DNA from 4 places in the Paenibacillus sp. Soil724D2 genome. Region 4 is predicted to be linked to each of the others. Evidence: riboswitches for the same ligand, from Rfam matches in the RefSeq annotation. Region 4 holds a riboswitch; each other region holds the start of a gene.

Region 1 (5,190 bases), on a different contig from region 4:
ACACCATCGAGTTCAAGTATCGTACGCACGGTATCAAGTTCCAACGTCACTCCTGTGCGATGCGGTATTTCATATAAAATGACAGGCACACCAACGCTGGCTGCCCGGCGAAAATGTTCAATGATCCCTTGCTGACTCGGCCTATTGTAGTAAGGCACGACGACTAAAACGGCGTCAGCCCCTAATTTCCCAGCAGCCTCCGTCTTTTTCACCGTGGACAACGTATCATTCGTTCCTGTACCAAGTATGAGTGAAGCGTCTACTTGCGCAGCCTCGCGAGCTGCTTGTGCCGTATCGAATAAGATCGACATCTCCTCATTCGTAATCGTCGGCGATTCCCCTGTTGTCCCATTGACGACCAGTCCGTCTACCTCATCTTGAAATAAATTATAAGCAAGATTATAAAAAGAGGATGCATCCACCTCGTGTTCCTCATCAAACGGCGTAATAATGGGAACATAGATCCCATGTAAGTCTTTCTCTCTTAACATTCCAATCATCTCCCAGTCCTCATTCATTTGTATATTCACTTTAGCATGGATCATTGGATCACAGTTAGCTATAATAAATGATAAGACTCATCAAAAATTTTAATAATAAAGCGAGGGGTTCCCATGGATTTAACCTATTTCCGAACCTTTCGGGAGGTTGCACGGAGAAAGAGTTTTACACGAGCTGCTGAAGAATTGGGCTATGCGCAATCGAGTATTACGATGCAAATACAAAAGTTGGAACGAGAATATGGGGTCCCTCTTTTCGAAAGATACGGGCGTCAGCTTCGGTTAACTGCACCCGGTGAAAGCTTGCTAAAGCTAGTCTTGCAAATGCTTGACCTCTATGATCAATCCAAAGAAATGATAACAAGCGAAGTCAGTGGAACACTGACGATAGGTACGATTAACTCACTCGCTGCTTACTATTTACCACCCTATTTACATGTGCTGAAACAACAATTTCCTGGACTGAATATCCAGCTCTTCCCTGATAGTGAAGCTTCCCTTATTACCAAAGTAAGAGATGGGGACTATGACATTGGACTCCTACTAGATCGTTATCCTGCAGATACCACACTTGCTTGTACAAAGGTCAGGGAAGAACCTTTAGTTTTGGTGGCACCGCTTGAGCATCCGCTAACGAAACGAACACAAATACAGCTAACTGATTTTCAGCAAGCCGAATTTATCGTTACAGAAGAGGGCTGCATCTATCGAGGTATGTTTGAAAAGTTACTAAAAGATCATGCTGTCCCGCTTCAAATTGGATTTGAACTCGGTAATTTAGAAACCATAAAACACTGCGTCATGAATGGGCTCGGTATTGCCCTGCTGCCCCAAATTGCTGTACAGAACGAACTGGAACAAGGAAAACTTGCCCATCTTCCTTTTTCACATTCAGACTTGAAATTGGACCTTCAACTGCTGCTGCACCCCAAAAAGTGGATGTCCCAGCCTTTGCAAACATTCATTCGACAACTGACAGAAGGTTAACCTCCTCCAGAAAGAAAAACGGATACTTCGTCCTTTAGAGTCGATCAGCAGCTTTGTGAAGTTAGATGGGCTATACTGGTTACACGCCTAAAGGCTATTTGGCAAAATTATAGTTGTACCTCATTTCGAACCCATTTGTTACGAAACTGCCTTAATAGGACCAAATTGTTGTACGTTATGCAACATCTAAGGGAGATTAGATGGATTTAGGCAGCAATTGTTGCACTCTCTGCAACATCTTTCAACAACGAATAAGCCTTCATTCATCCAGCAACCTCAATCCAGGATATATGACAATTTATCCGGACCTCAATGTAGAGTAAGATTGGTCGAATAAATTGACGATCTCTTTTCTATAACATAGCCATCAGAGTTCTCACATGCTAAGTTACTTTAATTTAGGCCCGTCGCTCTACACTGTAAGTTCTCCCACAGAAGAGAAAAAAACATCACCCAAAACATATTAATTAAATAATGAAAAAAGAAGCTCTCCTTTTCGTAAAGGTAGAGCTTCTTCTGTTATGAACTTATATGCGGATATCGAGATTGCCACCCAAATGCGGTGTCGCTGAAGCGGTAACCAGCTGTTGGGATTTAGCAAAATCCTGTACTAAAGTACTAGATGAAGCTGCTTGCATATCACTTACTTTGCTTAAAAGCTGAAGGCCAACGGCTTGCTTCAAAGCATCTCCACCACTAATCGCAGTTAGAACACTATTGATATTCACGAGCACTCCTCCTCTCATCGTTCGGTAGCTGGCAAGCATACGGTGTAACCGAGTAGCCCCTATAGCTTTGCGTCTGTCGCTTTCGCGTCATTTGCCATTTCGCAGATGTTAGGCAGTACCTATCACTTATCCAGTATAGGATATACTTACATAATTCGTCAATCCTCGCAATTGAGCAAATACAGACCTACACACCAAACGCAGCAGGATTCAATCTCCAAGAACGAAGCAATTCCATGTCCTCTTGTTTGATTTTCCCCTTCTCCAGAGCCACTTCAAGCAGTGTAGAGTAGTTGGAAAGTGTGTACAGTGGCATATCAGCAGCTTGGAATGCATCGGTAGCTTTATCTAGCTGATAGGAGAAAATCGCGAGCACACCCAACGCTACAGCGCCAGCTTCTTTGACAGCAATAGCTGCTTTCAAAGAACTGCCACCCGTAGAGATCAGATCCTCAATCACGATCACCTTTTGACCTGGTTTCACAGTACCTTCAATCAAGTTTTCCTTGCCATGTCCTTTGGCTTTATCACGAATGTAGATCATCGGGAGACCTAGCTTCTGAGCAACCCAAGCGGCATGAGGAATGCCGGCTGTTGCCGTACCAGCAACAACCTCAGCATCCGGGAATTTCTCTTGAATCAAAGCTGCGAAGCCGTCGGCGATCGCTTCGCGTATAGCTGGGTGTGACATCGTCAGACGATTGTCACAATAGATTGGCGACTTCAGGCCAGAAGTCCATGTAAAAGGCTGCTGCGGTCGAAGTGCCACCGCTTCTATATCTAATAATGATGCTGCAATATGCTGCGCGATTGTTTCGAGTTGACTCATATTCCTACCACCGTTCCTTCCGTTGTTAGACCAAGCATGCTAAACGATTGAATCGATAATCGCTTCAATTGCTGCTCTTGGATCCGCTGCGCCTGTGATCGGTCGGCCGATCACGACATAATCCGTCCCCTGCGCGAACGCCTCAGCTGGTGTCATGATGCGCGATTGGTCGCCCACGTCGGCTCCCGCAGGGCGAATGCCTGGCGTCACGGTGACGAACCCGTCACCGCATGCTGCCTTAATCGCGGTCACCTCAAGCGGTGACGCGACGACCCCCTGAAGCCCCGCAGCATGCGCCAAGCGGGCATAACGAATGACGGCCTGCTCAACCGTACCGGTCAGGCCGATCTCGTCGTTCAGCACCTGCCTACTTGTGCTGGTTAATTGCGTCACGCCAATAACGATCGGGCGCGAACCACCTACAGCTAGCCCCTTGTCAACACCCTCCAAGGCGGCTTCCATCATTTGCTTGCCTCCGGCAGCATGGACATTGAACACGTCCACCCCAAGGCGCGTCACGCTTTCCGCGCCGCCTTTGACCGTGTTCGGAATGTCGTGCATCTTCACATCGAGGAACACCTTGTAGCCGCGATCCTTCAGACTCGCGACGAAGCCAGGACCCGCAGCATAGAACAGCTGCATGCCTACCTTCACGTAGCAAGGGATGCCTTCGAGCTGCTTTAGCAGCCCTTCAGCACCTTCTGCGTTCGCATAATCCAAAGCGACCATAATGCGTCCAGTAACATCTGTACGAGTTAGTGTACTCAAGTTCGTCACTCTCCTTAGAGTTTTGCTTTAGCAAAACTGACTTCGTAAGCATAGTCTTAGACATGAATTGGCATTGCACGTGAGGAGAAGTTGATCGCTTCAAGCATATTAACAAGCGCTCTTACTGTATCAAGTGATGTCATACAAACCACACCGTTCTCTACTGCTTCACGACGAATGCGGAAGCCGTCACGCTCTGGCTCTTTACCTTTGGTCAGTGTGTTCACGACGAATTGTGCTTCACCGCTGCGGATAAGATCCAGAATGTTAGGTGAACCCTCGCTCAGCTTATTCACAGTCGTTACCGGAAGACCAGCTTGTTCGATCGCTGCTGCCGTTCCGCCTGTTGCAATGATTTTATATCCAAGTCGATAGAAGCCCTTTAAGATTTCAATCGCTTCTTCTTTATCTTTGTCAGCAACCGTTACTACGACAGATCCTGCTGCAGGAATTTTCATCCCCGCTCCAATTAAGCCTTTATAGAGAGCTTTGGCAAAATTGATATCGCGCCCCATTACCTCGCCCGTCGATTTCATCTCAGGTCCGAGCGTCGTATCTACACGGCGCAGCTTCGCGAAGGAGAACACTGGCACTTTAACTGACACGTACTTGTCTTCCGGCCATAAGCCGCCTTGGTAGCCCATATCAGCCAGTTTTTGTCCCATAATGACGCGTGTAGCCACGTTGGCCATCGGGATGTTCGTTACTTTGCTCAAGAAAGGCACGGTTCTGGAAGAACGCGGGTTGACCTCGATCACATATACTTGATCGTTATGAATAACGAACTGGATGTTGACCAGACCAACTACGTTCAGCTCAAGGCCGATTTTCGTCGTAATGTCGATAATTTGTTGTTTAATCTCATCTGAGATGGATTGCGGCGGATAAACCGCGATAGAGTCACCAGAGTGAACCCCTGCGCGTTCAACATGTTCCATAATTCCTGGGATTAGAACCGTTTCTCTGTCGCAGATGGCATCAACCTCTACCTCTTTACCAAGCATGTAGCGGTCGATCAGGACCGGATGCTCAGGGTTGATTTTCACGGCATATTCCATGTAGCTCAGCAATTCTTCATCGGAGTAGACGATTTCCATTGCGCGTCCACCTAGGACGTAGGACGGGCGAACGATAACCGGATACCCGAATTTCGCTGCTGTACCCACAGCTTGGTCAACCGATGTAACGGTGCCGCCTGGTGGTTGAGCAATCGAGAGCTTGCTAAGTAAAGCTTCGAATTTCTTGCGATCTTCCGCTGTATCGATACTTTCCAGATCGGAACCGAGAATGCGTACGCCCGCTTTGTGTAAAGGTGCAGCCAAGTTAATCGCTGTTTGACCACCGAATTGAACGATAACCCCGATTGGGTTTTCGCGTT
Region 2 (5,190 bases), on a different contig from region 4:
GCGATATTAATGAAGCGCAAATATAAAGTTATAGGAATTTTGACAGCCCTATCCTTGATGACAGTATCAATCACCCTTGTGAGTGCAGAAGTTAAAAAGAGAGAGACAATTAAGTTTTCGCCTACAGAGATAGGCAGTGTTTTAAACAATCCCTACATGGGATTTGCTCCTGATGCACGCTGGGGTCCTTATCAAGAGCCTCATCGCCTTGTTTTCTTTGACTTTACTTGGAGGGAATTAGAGGCTGCAAAAGGAATATATGCATTCGACAAGCTAGAGGAAAAGAATCAATTTAAGCGTTGGAAGAGTGAGAATGTAAAGATTATCTTCCGCCTAATTTTGGATGATACTTCGGATACTAGTCATATGGATATTCCAGATTGGTTGTACGAGGAAATTGGGGAAGAAGGCTCCTGGTATAACACAAGTTATGGAAAGGGTTTTAGTCCTAATTATGAGAACAAAAAGCTAATAGAGGAACATCGGAAGCTGATCCAAAAATTGGGTGAGAGATACAACCATGATGCTCGAATTGCTTTCGTTGAGGTAGGCAGTGTAGGACATTGGGGAGAGTGGCACACAAAAAGTGGACAAGGTGGAGTTTCAGAACCATTTCCTAAAGCAGCTGTTACCGATCAGTACGTAGAGGCATATCTAGGGGAGTTTCCGGACAAACCTCTGCTGATGAGAAGGCCGCATGAAATAGCAAAATCGAATCATTTGGGTCTATTTAATGATGTGTTTGGAGATAAACAGGAGACCATGAGTGGTTTTATCAATTGGATTCATAACGGGTATACATCGTGGCTAACGGAAGAGAAAATGCCAGCTATGCCGGAACATTGGATATATGCACCGAGCGGCGGAGAGTTTGCATACTCCGAAGACGAGAATAAATATATAGCCAACAATGCAATCGATGAAACCATTGCACAGGCAAGGGAGAGCCATACCACATGGCTAGGTCCCAATTTACCATCATTTAAATCATATAAGGGTAAGTATCAAGGGAATGTAGAACGCCTTTTGAATACAATGGGGTATCGATATGTTCTCAAGACAGAGACGCATCAAACAAAGGTAAAGCCAAACGAGAAGCTTGTTGTGAATATGGTTATGGAGAATAAAGGAGTTGCACCCTTCTATTTCAATTGGCCACTCGAACTATCACTGGCAGATGCAGAAGGAAAGATAGTTCACCGCGAAAGCGTCCAAGTTGATATTCGCAGTTGGTTGCCTGGCATACAAAAGTCCACTTTAAGTTTAAAGATCCCTGCAACGATACCAATAGGTAAATATACATTATGCGTTGGCATCATTGATCCTGAAAGCGGCAATCCCGGCATTGAGCTAGCGATTCAAGGGAAGCGGGAGGATGGACGTTATTCTTTGGGGATAGTAAATGTACAATAAGCACTCTTAATAGGTGAGGTCAATTTGAAATTGAACATATTTATAATTGCTTAGATCGTCAGTTGTGACAAGGTTAGCTACCTTAGTCTCGCCTTGCTTCAGGTCGAACAGGTAGCCGTCAGAGGTACCAAGCAATCGTTCCTTTTGATCAAAAAAGCTAGCCTTAAAGTGAAGACCGCGGTAATTAACGTCTTCCCCATTCCAAACATCGGTGGTAATTTCCCAACCAAATTCTTTATTTACTAAGGACAGATTGGAAAAGGTAATACCGTTTTCTTTATATACCGTAGAAGCATCAGTTAGCATACGACGATGTGAAATGATATTAATTGTACGTGTTTTATTATCCCATTCGACATTAGCGCCGAACATTTCTGCTATAGAACGTAAAGGGACATAGCTGCTATCATCTATAAGTTCAACGCTGGAATCTACCGATTTCCCGTCGACAATAATACGAATATCGGAGACGGCATGAACACCAATTGTAGTTCCTAACCCAATTGCAAGAACAAGTATACATGAAAAAACGACCTTCCTTTTCAATGCAAAAACTCCTTTATTTTACTGGTGATTTTTAATCTAATTTAAATAAGCCTATCATTTGGGAGTAAAAACTACAAATTTTTTAATAATAGGCATTTAGAACTATAGAATTGTCGACCTTTTTTGATTAATGTGAATTTATAAAACCGAAAAGGCATACCTTGGGAAATCAAGGGGCGCAAAACTATAGGGGCTTCCTCTTCCGATGAAGAGTTGCCAGCCAGTTGCCGAAGCTGACGAATTCGTGGACCTTGCGGATACCGTACTTCGGTATCCTATTTCTTTTTATAATAAAGAATGAGGTGTTGACGATATGGATGTAATGAAAAGAAGTAAATTTGGTTTTCTAACGTCAAGTGTATCTATAATACTGGTAAGTATGATGATCTGGGTGCTGTTTGCAACTGGCTTTTCCGCTACTCCAGTTCAAGCTGCAGGTGGAAACACTTATTATGTATCCACTTCAGGGAATGACAGTAATGCGGGTACATTAACTGCTCCGTGGAAAACCATTCAGAAAGCAGCAAATGTACTTATTCCAGGAGATACTGTATACGTTAGAGGCGGCACATATCGGGAGCTAGTCACGATTCAAGTATCAGGTTCCGCAAGCGGAGGCTACATTCAATTTCTGAATTACGCCGGGGAAACTCCTATTATTGATGGTACAGGCTTAACACTAACTAGCTCCAATCAGTCGTTGTTTTATTTGTCAAAATCGAGTTATATCAAAATCGTTGGTTTCGAGCTAGCGAATCTAGTCGCTTCCAGTAGTTCCTCAGACCCGGCAGCAATTCGAGTAACAAACGGAAGTACAAACATTCAAATTCTAAATAATAACATCCATGATATTAAGAATACGGCCAGCAGCGGTAATGCACATGGTATACATGTACTGGGAAATACTACAACGGCAATAACTAGCCTTACGATAAGCGGTAATGATATACATGATCTTGTCACGGGTTGGAGTGAATCCTTGACGTTAAGCGGAAATATTGATGGTTTTGAAATTACGCACAACAAAGTTCATGACAATAATAATATTGGTATTGAGTTAGCGGGATTTTACGGGGCGTGTGCCAGTTCGTGTGTGGATCAAACACGCAATGGAAGAGTTGCCGAAAATACCGTCTATCATATTGATTCTTCCATAAACCCTGCGTACCGAGGTGTACACGCTGCTGGAGGCATTTATGCAGACGGTGCGACGAATATCGTAATAGAAAAGAATCATGTGTATGGCAATGATTTTGGGATCGAACTTGCAAGTGAGAATGCAGGTAAGATGACAAGCGCTATTAAAGTGCAAAATAACTTGATTCACCATAATTATGGAGCAGGTTTAATTATGGGTGGTTCTTCTTCTAGTAGAGGCGGGGCAAGTAATAATATCATAGTAAATAATACCTTTGTAGAAAACGATACCCTCGTACAAGGGTATGGAGATATAGGTTTTCAATGGAATATGGTAAACAACAGTATAAAAAACAATATCATTTACAGCCAATCGCAAAAAACCATGATAAGCAAGACAAACACAAGCGGCTCAGCAAATGTCCTGGATTATAACTTATTCTATACAACTAGCGGAATGGATAAGGGTGTATGGAAATGGCAAGGTATCACCTATACAACGTGGAATTCGTATAAGACTGCCACAGGTAATGATGCTAATTCCGTATTTGATGACCCTAAATTTGTAGACAAGGCTACGAATAATTTTAACTTGCAGGAGGGCTCTCCAGCTATTGATAAAGGATTTGCTGGAGCTTTCCCCAATGCAACTGATGATTTCGCAGGATCAGCTAGAATACAAGGTGCTACCATCGACATTGGTGCTCATGAGTTTACTGCACGATTAATACCTGCGAATCCGGTACCGAGCTCATCGTTAGTTATAGATGGGAATTCAACAGATTGGGATGCGATGCCTCTTCTAAGCAAGGGTACTTCCAACGCGATGGTGCTAAAAGCAAAAATTGATAACTCCAGCTTGAACTTGCTCGCTCAATGGAGCGGCACAGCTACCAAACACCAAATCTATTTAAACACGGATAAGAATTCAACTACTGGATTTATTACTTCCAATTGGAGCTCGAGCGGAGCCGACTACTTATTGGAAAATGGTTCATTATATCGTTACAGCGGAACAGGCGGAACCAATTGGTCGTGGACGAAGGTAGCTAATTTTCAAGATACGAAAAATTACATTGCAACAAATGGCGTTCTTGAAGTTTCGATTCCATTAGTTAGTTTAGCTGTAGCAGATGGAAATGCTATTCAAGTGGGATACATCTTGAACGATTCAAAGATGGATAAACTCCCGCAGACAGGAACGCTTATCACGATAAGTAGTAGTGAACAAATACCAGTATCGACACCAGTACCAACACCAGTACCAACACCAGTACCGACACCAGTACCAACACCAGTACCAACACCAGTACCAACACCAGTACCGACACCAGTACCAACACCGGTACCAACACCAGTACCAACACCGGTACCAACACCAGTACCAACACCAGTACCAACACCAGTGCCGACACCGGTACCAACACCAGTGCCAACACCAGTACCAACGCCAGTGCCAACACCAGTGCCAACACCGATACCGACACCAGCGCCAACACCGATACCGACACCAGCGCCAACACCGGTACCAACACCAGTGCCAACACCGGTACCAACACCAGTGCCAACACCGGTGCCAACACAAGCCGTTATAACTGTTAATGGGAGTGACAGTGATTGGAGCAATGTAGAAGTATTAAGCTCTGGAAGCTCAAAAGTCAAAGTTTTGAAGGCTTCAAACAATTCGACGAATTTTTACCTGCTTGTTCAGGGGAGTAGCTTAACAAGTAAAAGTCAAATTTATATAAATGCAGACAACAATGCAACCAGTGGCTTTTCTGCGAAAAACTGGAGCTCAAGCGGAGCTGATTATATGGTAGAAAACGGAAGTTTATATCGATATAGTGGAAATGGTTCAACTTGGTCATGGACTAAAGTTACTAGCTTCGTTAGCAAAACGAATTATGCCGTAAACGATACGGTAATTGAGATTGCCATTCCTCTGAATGAATTGGGCATAAGCATTGGAAATACGATTAGTCTTGGGTTCCTTTGGAGTGATTCAACAAGCAATCAGTTGCCAGCAACTGGAAGTATGTCGACGTATGTATTGAAATAAGCGAAATAGAAAAAGAAACTGCTCCATGTCTAAAA
Region 3 (5,190 bases), on a different contig from region 4:
TTGTGATGTGTCGCGACCCTCAAGCAGTCTATGACATGAATATCATAGCTTTAAAGCTGGCTGAAGATCCAGAAGTTCGATTGCCAGTATTGGTTGCTTCGGACGGTTATTTCACGTCCCACCAAAAACGTAGAGTACAAACGTTCGCGCATCGTGAGGATGTGCATGCTTTCGTCGGTGAGAAGCCACAGGGCTTCCCAGATACGCTAGATCGTAATAATCCGATTACCGTAGGTCCTTATATGAATGAGCCGGATTATATTAATAACTGCTACCAGCAGTCCATGGCCATGTATAACGCTGAAGGTGTTTATGACCGTATTCGGCAGGAATATGCTGAGTTGACAGGCCGTGATTATCCGATTCTTGAGCTATATCGGATGGAGGACGCGGAAGTCGCCGTGTTCTTGATGAATTCGGCTTCCGAAATCATCAAAGACGTCGTCGACCAGCTCCGCGAGAAGGGCATAAAGGCCGGATCGATCGCGCCGAATATCATCCGTCCATTCCCAGCAAAGCAGATCGCTGAAGCTTTGCAGCATGTGAAGGCGATCACCGTTGGCGATCGCGCGGATTCCTATGGCGGCCATGGCGGCAATATGGTCAACGAAATTAAAGCGGCGCTGTTCACACACGGGAACAGAGATACGCTTGTCATAAGCCGAATCTACGGCTTAGGTGGCAAGGACTTTTATGCCGAAGACGGGCATAATTTGTTCCAATTTGCCATTGACGCTGTACAAAGCGGCAAGGTTGAGGTTCCCTTCGATTACTATGGCCACACGCCAGGTGATCTTTCAAAAGCGCCGAAGCGGGTGTTGACGCCGATGAAGTATGAGGATTTGAAGACGGGACTCATCACGGTAACACCGGATGAGAACACGGGCAAGCTGAATGTACGTATCCCGCCTTTACGTGCATTGACGAAGAAACCAAAGCGTATTGCGCCGGGGCATGGCGCATGTCCAGGCTGCGGCATTTTCTCTGGCTTGGAGCTGTTTTTCAAGGGGATTGAAGGCGATATTGTCTCGATCTTCCATACAGGCTGTGCCATGGTTGTAACGACAGGTTATCCGTATTCGGCTCACAAAGCGACGTATATTCATAATCTGTTCCAGAACGGCGCAGCGACCCTCTCAGGGGTTGTGGAGATGTTCTGGGAGCGCAAGCGACGTGGCGAGCTCGACCATTTGGGTTTGAAGGACGATTTCACCTTCGTGATGATTACTGGTGACGGCGGGATGGATATTGGCATGGGACCGGCGATCGGAGCGGCTTTGCGCAATCATAAAATGATTATCCTCGAGTACGATAACGAGGGATACATGAATACAGGTGCGCAGTTGTCTTATTCGACGCCAATGGGTCATCGCACATCGACTTCGAACGTTGGGAAGCATCAGGGTGGTAAAGTGTTCCATCACAAGGATACAGCGCAAATTATGGCTGCTACCCATATTCCGTATGTATTTACGGGGTCGGAAGCGTATCCGCAGGATCTTGTAAAGAAAGCCGCGAAAGCACAATGGTACGCCCAAAATGAAGGATTGGTATATGGGAAAATTCTCATTGCCTGTCCACTCAACTGGTTGTCGGATGACCAGGAAGGCTCCAATATCGTCGGAGCTGCGGTAGATTCCTGCTTCTTCCCGCTCTATGAAGTAGAGCACGGAGTTACGTCCATCACGTATAACCCGGAGGATAAGAGCAAGAAGATTCCACTGTCGGATTGGCTCAAGACGATGGGGAAAACGAAGCATATGACGAAGCCTGAATATGAAGGTTCCCTGAAATCGTTCGAGACGGAAGTTGAACGCCGTTGGAATATGTTAAAAGCGAAGCATGAGAATGCTTATTTATAAGTCGTCATCATAAAAATGAAGGCACATTCACCATGATGGTGAACGTGCCTTTTTATCGGAGGAATGAAAGATGCCCTATGTACTGCAGCACAAAACATCGCAACAGATTTTCACATGTACACAAGTCAATCACTACGGTTTAGCCTATTATGGCGTTAAATTTTGGCCGGATTTAGAAGCGGCTGAGCAGCAGTATTCTGCTTTTCTACACAACGTTGGGGGAATGGAGACGGATACTTGGCATGTGACTGAGCTTGAGGAAGGGGAAATGAAGCTCTGCAATGTGAAGTTGAAAAATGACCCTAATTTGCAAGTGTTTTGGCCTCTTACACGAAAACCGGAAGTCCGTAAACCGGAAAAATAAACCATAGCGTCAATAGGTACGCAGCCACTATGATTTCGACAACAAACGCAACCTTTCGCCTATATTCGTGAAGGCCCCCTCAAACTATAATAAGGATGCGAATGAAAAAATTAACATCACAACGGAATGGCAAACCGAGCGAAAGCTTGGGACGCAAAGCTACAGGGGCTCTCGTGCCTAAAGCAGAGTGCTAGCCAGCTGTCGAATGCGATGGGACCCTTCTACAAGAAGAGGATGACCCAGTTGAGGCAAAAGGGTCATCCTTTTTACGATGAAGAGGAAGTGTCAGGTTCAAATTATCCATTTCGTCAGTACGGTTTTACGTAACTCAAATACAGCTAGAGTGATATAAACCTATGGAGGTATGACGATGAGAAAATGGACGATCGTCCTTGGTATGCTAGTTTTAGCGCTTACTTTTGTAGTCCCGGCAGCTATTCAGGCAGATGAGGGGATAACGACGAAGGCCCAAATTGTTTCGGGCGTAAGTTTCAGAGATCAAGCTAGTACTGCAAGTAATGTTATACGGTTATTGAAAACAAACGAAATTGTCACTGTCACCGACTATGTAACGACGAATTGGTATAAAATCAAGGATGCGCAGGGTGTAAGCGGTTATGTTTCGACGAATAGCAAATACATAAAAATAATTAGCAATGCGGAAATCATTTATGGCGTAAACTTTCGCACACTTCCAGCTTCCGATCCCGGCTCTAAGGTTATTCGGATGCTTAGTAAAGGGGAAGACGTCCTCGTTAAAGAAAAAGTCAACGATAGTTGGTACCAAATCCAAGATGCCAATGGAATTAGCGGTTATATAAGCACAAATAGTAAATACATAAGCACTGATTTCTCCGTCATCAAACCCAATCTGCCTCTCGCCGAAGAAATTGAAGCCGTTATTGCAGCTGGCAAAGTTTACTTAGGCACTCCTTATGAATTTGGTTCGGAACGCAACGATACCACGACCTTCGATTGCTCGGATTTCATTCAAACGATGTTCTGGGATGCTCTACGATTATCCGTTCCTAGCGATTCACAAGCACAAGGCAACTATGTTAAATCGTTAGGTCCTGTTAGTAAGGACTGGACAAGTTTGAAACGTGGGGATCTGATGTTCTTCAGCAGCTACAAAGGGAGTAAAGCATCAGATTATGATAATGTGAACGTTCTTACAGAACCGATCACGCATGTTGGACTATATTTAGGAAATGGGAATATGCTGCATACGTATTCGATCGAATCCGGCGGTGTTCGTATGGATACGATCGCTGGAAAGCAATGGGAAAATCGATTTTTGTACGGCGGCCATGTTTTACGATAAGTGATGGTTCGATCAGAGGAACTTTGCCATATACTATAGATAGGGGCGGATGCAGCTTCAGCATCCGCTTCTTCCTCATTCTAAGAAGAAAGGAAGAACCTTATCTTTGAAACCTTTGACGACGACCCATCCACTGGAATTTCGGAACACAACGGAAAGAGGACTAAACCTAGATACCGTACACGAGCGTATTCTCCATTTCATGCGTCACGACCCCGTAGCAACCTACAAATTTATTATTGGTACGGATTGTCAGGTACACCAAGGTCATACGAAATTCATTACTGGTGTAGTTATCCAGCGGTTAGGAAAAGGAGCGTGGGCGTGTTATCGTCAAGTCATCGTTCATCGGGCCCTACATTCGATTAGAGAAAAACTTTCGATGGAAACTGCTCTGAGTGAAGAGATTGCGATGTATTTTGATGAGTCTAAGCGACAGGATATGGAAAACATCATTCTTCCACATCTGTATCAGGGTGCTTCCTTTGATATGTTTATTCATATTGATGCAGGTGACGATGAGAATAAGAACCGGACGGCTAAATTCGTCCAAGAGATGGTAAGGAGAGTGGAATCCGTCGGCATGGTTCCTGTTATTAAACCGGATTGTTATGTAGCTTCGGCTTATGCCAACCGTTTTTCGAAGAAGCCGTATCAGCCAATTTATGAGAATCATGAGGTCATCGATGGCATCCTATAAAAGTTATAGAAACCGTTAGTTCGATGTGGTCTCCTCGATCATAGGAACTGACGGTTTTGTTTGGTTGAGAAGGTATTGAAAAGAGGATTCCTCAGCTTCTTAGCGAAATAATGCTTCTACAAGGTTAAAGAGAAAGGGGAGAACAAGATGAGCAAAACTTTTATTATCGAAGCCGTTATGCTAGCCGTGCATGGTCAGTTAATGCTGCCAGAACAGCCTGTTACTTATGTGATACCTTATACCAGCATTCAGGAGTTATACGAGCTTCAGACAGGCAGTGAGCCAATCATGTTAGAGGAAGAAGACGATGGCTTCGTGAAGCAAATGATTGGTGAGCTGATTGCTTTCTTCGAGGAATCTTTTAATAAGAAAAAAATTGAAAAAGCATTAACTGTTCCTTGGCGGAAAAGCCCTCCTTTACCAATAAATGAGCATGTCACCTTGGTGGTTGTTTATGCGATTGACAATGAGGAGTATGGGGACAATTTCGACCCCATTGAAACCGAATTAATTCTGACCGCCATCAAAGAACAGGCTGCTCTGTTAACTGATCAGTTAGATTTCATTGAACGTATGGTTCAAGCGGGGATTCCAGTCGAAGCTTATGACGTAGAGGATTTTGAATTTGCGGTAGAAGGTGACAATCAGGTTTAAGAAGAGGAGTTGAGGAATGCAATTATGCGTGTCAAAGATCAAGAGGAGCAATTAACCTCACTGCCAACCTACTGGTTTCCTACTCAAACATGGTCCATGCGTGTTGGCGCGGGAGGTATGAATAATACAACTCGGTTCGTAGAGGTGGAAGGTACTTCTTATGTTCTTCGATTGTACGAAACTCATCGTGACATGGACAAAATTATGTTCGAGCATAGTGTTCTATTGGCTTTAGATAAAGAAAAAGATAAACTTCCATTTCGTGTACCTGTGCCAGTGGAGCTCC
Region 4 (5,190 bases):
AAGAAGGCTATCAGACCGCCTACGACTATAACGATTAAGGTAATCGTAAAGGTTGTCCATAACAATTCTTGCTTCGTTTTGGGAACGACTGAGGCATCTAAATCAATCCCGAGAATTCCGACGTTTTCGCCTTTAACATTTTTGAGGGGAACAAAGACAGATTTATGTATACCAAATTCGTCCTTGTAAATCTCACTGATCGTTAATTTATTTTCTTTGATCGCGCTGTTCATTTCAGGCGTAAAGGGATACTCGGTGCCGAAATCTTCATCAACTCCGGTTAAAATGACGATTTGATCTTTATTCTGAACTTTCTGCAAGACATAAACATTCTCAAGAGAGTCTTGCTTTTTAAATTGTTCAAATTGCTGTTTTATTTTGGTATAAGCCGGTTGATCTTTGCCTGTAATTTCATCTGCATGTTCGGGAATAGAAGTCATATATTTTGAAACATTTTCAATGTTTGTCGTTAATCTTAGAACAAATTGATCCTCAAGCTTCGTTGTTAAACTTTTGCTGGCCAAATAGGAAGAGACGGAGAAGGCTGCGCATACGAATAACAGCAGCAGTAAGATACTGCTCGTCATCTTCACCGCGATTTGTCCTCTGAACCAGTTTATTATTTTATTTGGAGCATGCTTTGCCACTTCAATTACCTCCTGCTTAATAGCGATGTTTCGGAATATTTCTCGTAGACTTGCGCTACAGTTTCCTTCAAATATTGAATAATTTCATGTACATGTTTGGTCTCCGTATAAGGGGAGATGACAAAAATCTTTGTCGCGTAAAGAGCAACAGAACAATCATCCTTCGTTTGAACAAGCAGATGCTTTTTGGTATCGCCAAAAAATATACGATCGCGATGATTCCCAAGCATTTCGAATAAACGCTCGTTAAATTTATTATTCCGTTCAATTTCCTTAAGCGTGCACTTGCCTGAAACTTCTTCTTGAAAATGCGGACTGCCTTCCGGATATATACGAAATAGTGTAATGATGCCAGGGTTGTCGTTATTAACGATTTCAGCATGAGGGATTTCTTGGCGAAGCGCTTCCCGGAAAGCAAGATTAACCTCAACGAACTGAGCCAGCAATTGCTGATACCCTTGAACGCCGAATGCAAGCAGAGCACTGTAAATGCTGATGGAGCTAGCCATGCGCGAGCACTCCAACGTATAACCGGTGTGATACTGTCCGTATCCCCGATGTCCGACATAGGGCGTTTCATCCGGATGCAGATCCATGAGCCTTAAATCGGCGGCATCCTTGACCAGAAATAAGCTTGTCAGGTAAGGGGTTTGCCCCAGCTTTTGAAAATCGAAGCAAAGCGAGTCGGCCAAATGCAAATGCCTCATCTTGCTTTGGATAGAAATTAAAGCCTGAGCGACATCTTTCTTTAATTCGAGTGGATTGGAGATGAAATCATAGTCATTAAAGAAAGCAAAGAACGCACCTAAAGCAGAGTCTGCATGAATATGAGGTCTAAGCAACCCATGATGAACGGCTGCCTTGTCAGACACAGCATAAATTTGCTCCAAATCGTCAATCCCCATGGCATCCGTCGTTCCTGTCGTAGCTACAATGTAAATCGGAATTCCGCCTCGTGCGATCACTTCTTCCATTTTAACTCTCAGATCATTCACATCCATGGAGCTGTCAGCATTCGTGCGAACTCTAATCAATCTATCGCTCCCTATGCCTGATGCCTCCATAGATTTAAACAAGCTGTAGTGAGCGGCTTCGGAACAAAAAGCATACAAGTTGTCGGGAACACCTTTTTGCAATGCGTCCGGAACGAATTTAGCGATCGCTATCCGGAGACCTGAGAATACAGCTCCTTGTCCGCCCCATGTCGTATACCCGCCGCTTTTCAGCGCATCATAGCCTATTAATTTGGACATCATGCTGATGACTCTTACTTCAGCTTCAGCTCCGGCTGGGCCGTATACATCCCATAAATTGTTGCCATTAACCAAAAATGCCGCGATCATGCCCATAATCCCCGGGATGCTTGCCATCGGTAAAATATTCGTTAAAAAATATTTCGTATGATAAGGATGATCATGCAGCAATTTCAATAGCTCTGTATTAACTTCCTCTAGGGGGACGCTGCCATTAGGAATGGAGCTTTCTCGAATTAGATTGTTATAGAAAGTCCCTGTTCGGTTTTTCTCGCCCTTGAGATTGACGCCATCCGGGTTTTTGAGACCATCCACTCCTGTTACTAGTTGTTCAATGAGCCGCAAAACCATTTGTCGCGTTTGTCGGTTTCCATCCTCACTGGGGAATAATTGCTGTACATTTGTTAATCTTTTCTCTCTCATTCATTTCTCTCCTATCGATAGAATTGCTTGACGAAAATGTTCACAAAAAAAAGGAGAAACATAGGCATAAATGCCCTATTCCACCAATTGCTACAATGCAACTGGCTGACATATCCTTGTCGGATGTAGTCCCTCTAGCTTTGCGTCCCTATTTTTCAATAGGTTTGCCGTTATAAAGTTGTAGGTGAAAATTCCCATCTTCGACAATAATCGACAACAAAACTTTACAATTTTATACATTAGTATAGTATAGTAATATAAATAAAACAACACAATTTTCCAGTATTGTTTGTAAAGATATTATATTGTAACTATATTGCTTTTTTAACATTTTCCCTTGGATCGTGGTAAAATAGGTTCGATTGTCTCTTTTCGAGACAGTTATTCCAGTAATAAAAGAAATCTTGTCATGACACGCAAATACGAGGATACAGGGCTTATTTATATCGATAAAGCTAATCCAACTTATGGACGGTGATAACACCGTTCTGGTTAAATGAAGTGGAGAATCTAGGAATCTAGATAAAAAAAAGGGCCTAATGGTTGACGCGCAACATATGATTGCGCCCAAGGCATATGTGTAACCATGCACACTTACTCAATCGTGAATTGTTGTAGATTATACAACAATTTGCAAGCAAATCCACGTTTTCCTCACGAATGTTGCAGAAAATACAACAATTCCTGCCAAAGCAGCCCAAATGCCTATAAATAGGCTGAATTGTTGTACAACATACAACATCTTCAGCCTTCACAGAACAAATCAAGGATAAATGTTGTACGTTATGCAACTTACCCTCCTATTTCCCCGGTTCTCCCATATATCAGCACACAAAACACCCCTTCTTATTACTGGGGTAATCAGGGCGGAAGCTTCACTTACTCCAAAACAAAACAATAATAAAAAAGGGGTAAGCTTCGCTCACCCCAAACCCAAAACATATAAAATCTTATCAGTTGAGAAAACCACTATTGAGACCATTCAAAGGTGAGCGAGTGCGTATAGATGTAGCTTTTATCGCCGATAAGAAAGGGGCCATCGTTACCCTATAACTTATTCTTACTTATGCGGTAAAATGAGCTTCGTCACGACTTCCTAACAAGGAGTCCGACAAAGCTTATTTTCACAACCTCAGTTGCGGCGCATTCATGTTATGAAATAGTTTGTGCAGCATCCATATTCCCCTGTGAATGGAGATATAATTGCTCGTAATAGCCACGAAGCGCAAGTAATTGTGCATGGTTCCCTTCTTCAACAATTTTCCCCTGACTCATCACAATGATGCGGTTAGCATGCATAATGGTCGAGATGCGATGTGCGATAACAAGTGTCGTTCTTCCCTCGGCTACGACCTGCAGCGCGGATTGAATCAACTGCTCCGTTTGGGAGTCCAAATTCGCTGTAGCTTCGTCAAGAATCAGTACTTTCGGCTTGAATACGATAATTCGCGCGAATGAGATCAGTTGTCTCTCTCCTGCGGAAAGCCCGCTTCCTCTCTCTGATATGCGTGTCTCATAACCATCTTTCATTCGTGAAATGAGATTGTCTGCCCCAACCATTCGGCATGCCTCAATAACTTCCTCACGCGTTATAGTTTCATCAAACATCCGAACATTGTCCAAAATACTGCCTGCGTATAAGTACGGTTCCTGCTGTACAAGTCCAACCATTCGGTGTAAATCAGCCTGCGGGATATCCCGCAGATCCGTGCCGTCAATGCGGATACTCCCTTCCTGCACATCATAAAAGCGGCAAAGCAAACTAATCAACGAGCTTTTCCCAGCGCCCGTCGTCCCCACAATACCGATCATTTCACCGGGCTCAATATGAAGCTCTAAATCCTCAATGACAGCTGTATCCTTCAAATAACCAAAATGCACATGGTTGAAATGAATGTCCCCCTTCACGTCGGACAACGAGGGTGACAACATGCCTTCCTTATCCTTTACTTCCGGTTGAATGGCGAATATATTCCAAATTCGATTGACAGACACCGTTGTAGATTGAAGGGTATTCCATTGCTGTGTAATGTTATTAATCGGTTGAAAAAACTGCCGTATATACGTAATGAAAGCATACAAAACTCCGAATTCAATCGTTTTATCGAACACAGCAATACCGCCAATCCAGGTGATAAAAGCTACCGATAAATTCCCTAAAATATCAAAGGAACGATTGAACAAAACATTGGTACGAATTTCTCTCAAATTTGCACGGAAATATCCTAGATTCCGATCAGTGAAGCGATTCATCTGTTCCTTTTCTTGATGAAAAGCTTGAATGAGATGCATCCCGGATAAATTCTCAGCGGCAAAAGCAACCATTTGAGACAGCTGCGTCCTGGAAAGCTGATAGGTTTTGCGCATATATCTGCGAAAGCTTATAGCTATGAGCACAATGATGGGAATCACTATCATGCTGTAAAGCGTTAGCTGCGGGTCCAGATGATACATCAGGACGATGATGAATACGAGTGTCATGCCATCGCGAACCAGACTAAGAAGAACCTGCGTAAAAAACTGATTCAACGTTTCCGTATCACTGGAAACATGCGTAATTAGGCTGCCGCTTGGCGTACGGTCATAGTAAGACATCGACTGCTTAAAGATGTGCTCGAACAAATCCTTGCGTATTTTGGCAACAATGCTTTGGCCGGCAAACTGCAATAAATTATTCTGCAGATAACTGAAGAATAAACTGCTGATCGATAGACCTGCATAAAACAAACAGATGAGCAGCAGTGAGCGATAGTCACTTTTCCCAATCATCAAATTATCATCAATCGCGATCTTAACTAGATACGGCTGAAACAAATCTGCAGCTATCCCTAGTAACGCGCAAAATAAAACAGCTGCAAAGGTGAACC

Evidence for each region. A riboswitch is a leader RNA that binds a small molecule or an ion and turns the genes downstream of it on or off. The one in region 4 is predicted to bind cyclic di-GMP.
Region 1: it holds a riboswitch for cyclic di-GMP, as region 4 does, so the genes downstream of both, ASG85_RS36745 (putative motility protein) here and ASG85_RS30420 (pyridoxal phosphate-dependent decarboxylase family protein) in region 4, are expected to answer to the same signal.
Region 2: it holds a riboswitch for cyclic di-GMP, as region 4 does, so the genes downstream of both, ASG85_RS24210 (right-handed parallel beta-helix repeat-containing protein) here and ASG85_RS30420 (pyridoxal phosphate-dependent decarboxylase family protein) in region 4, are expected to answer to the same signal.
Region 3: it holds a riboswitch for cyclic di-GMP, as region 4 does, so the genes downstream of both, ASG85_RS00475 (C40 family peptidase) here and ASG85_RS30420 (pyridoxal phosphate-dependent decarboxylase family protein) in region 4, are expected to answer to the same signal.

What each region holds. Positions count from the first base shown of each region.
Region 1 is NZ_LMRY01000001.1:424,180-429,369, forward strand. It holds gene dapA (4-hydroxy-tetrahydrodipicolinate synthase) at 1-491, opposite strand, end outside; gene ASG85_RS02085 (LysR family transcriptional regulator) at 615-1,487, shown strand; gene ASG85_RS36745 (putative motility protein) at 2,015-2,215, opposite strand; cyclic di-GMP riboswitch class I at 2,236-2,321, opposite strand; gene pyrE (orotate phosphoribosyltransferase) at 2,403-3,044, opposite strand; gene pyrF (orotidine-5'-phosphate decarboxylase) at 3,084-3,773, opposite strand; gene carB (carbamoyl-phosphate synthase large subunit) at 3,869-5,190, opposite strand, start outside.
Region 2 is NZ_LMRY01000033.1:24,458-29,647, forward strand. It holds gene ASG85_RS24200 (DUF4832 domain-containing protein) at 10-1,413, shown strand; gene ASG85_RS24205 (copper amine oxidase N-terminal domain-containing protein) at 1,420-1,959, opposite strand; cyclic di-GMP riboswitch class I at 2,103-2,191, shown strand; gene ASG85_RS24210 (right-handed parallel beta-helix repeat-containing protein) at 2,273-5,155, shown strand.
Region 3 is NZ_LMRY01000001.1:97,751-102,940, reverse strand. It holds gene ASG85_RS00485 (thiamine pyrophosphate-dependent enzyme) at 1-1,862, shown strand, start outside; gene ASG85_RS00480 (hypothetical protein) at 1,933-2,226, shown strand; cyclic di-GMP riboswitch class I at 2,345-2,432, shown strand; gene ASG85_RS00475 (C40 family peptidase) at 2,597-3,550, shown strand; gene ASG85_RS00470 (ribonuclease H-like YkuK family protein) at 3,657-4,250, shown strand; gene ASG85_RS00465 (hypothetical protein) at 4,398-4,904, shown strand; gene ASG85_RS00460 (phosphotransferase) at 4,929-5,190, shown strand, end outside.
Region 4 is NZ_LMRY01000056.1:17,005-22,194, forward strand. It holds gene ASG85_RS30415 (methyl-accepting chemotaxis protein) at 1-647, opposite strand, end outside; gene ASG85_RS30420 (pyridoxal phosphate-dependent decarboxylase family protein) at 653-2,323, opposite strand; cyclic di-GMP riboswitch class I at 2,417-2,502, opposite strand; gene ASG85_RS30425 (ABC transporter ATP-binding protein) at 3,476-5,190, opposite strand, start outside.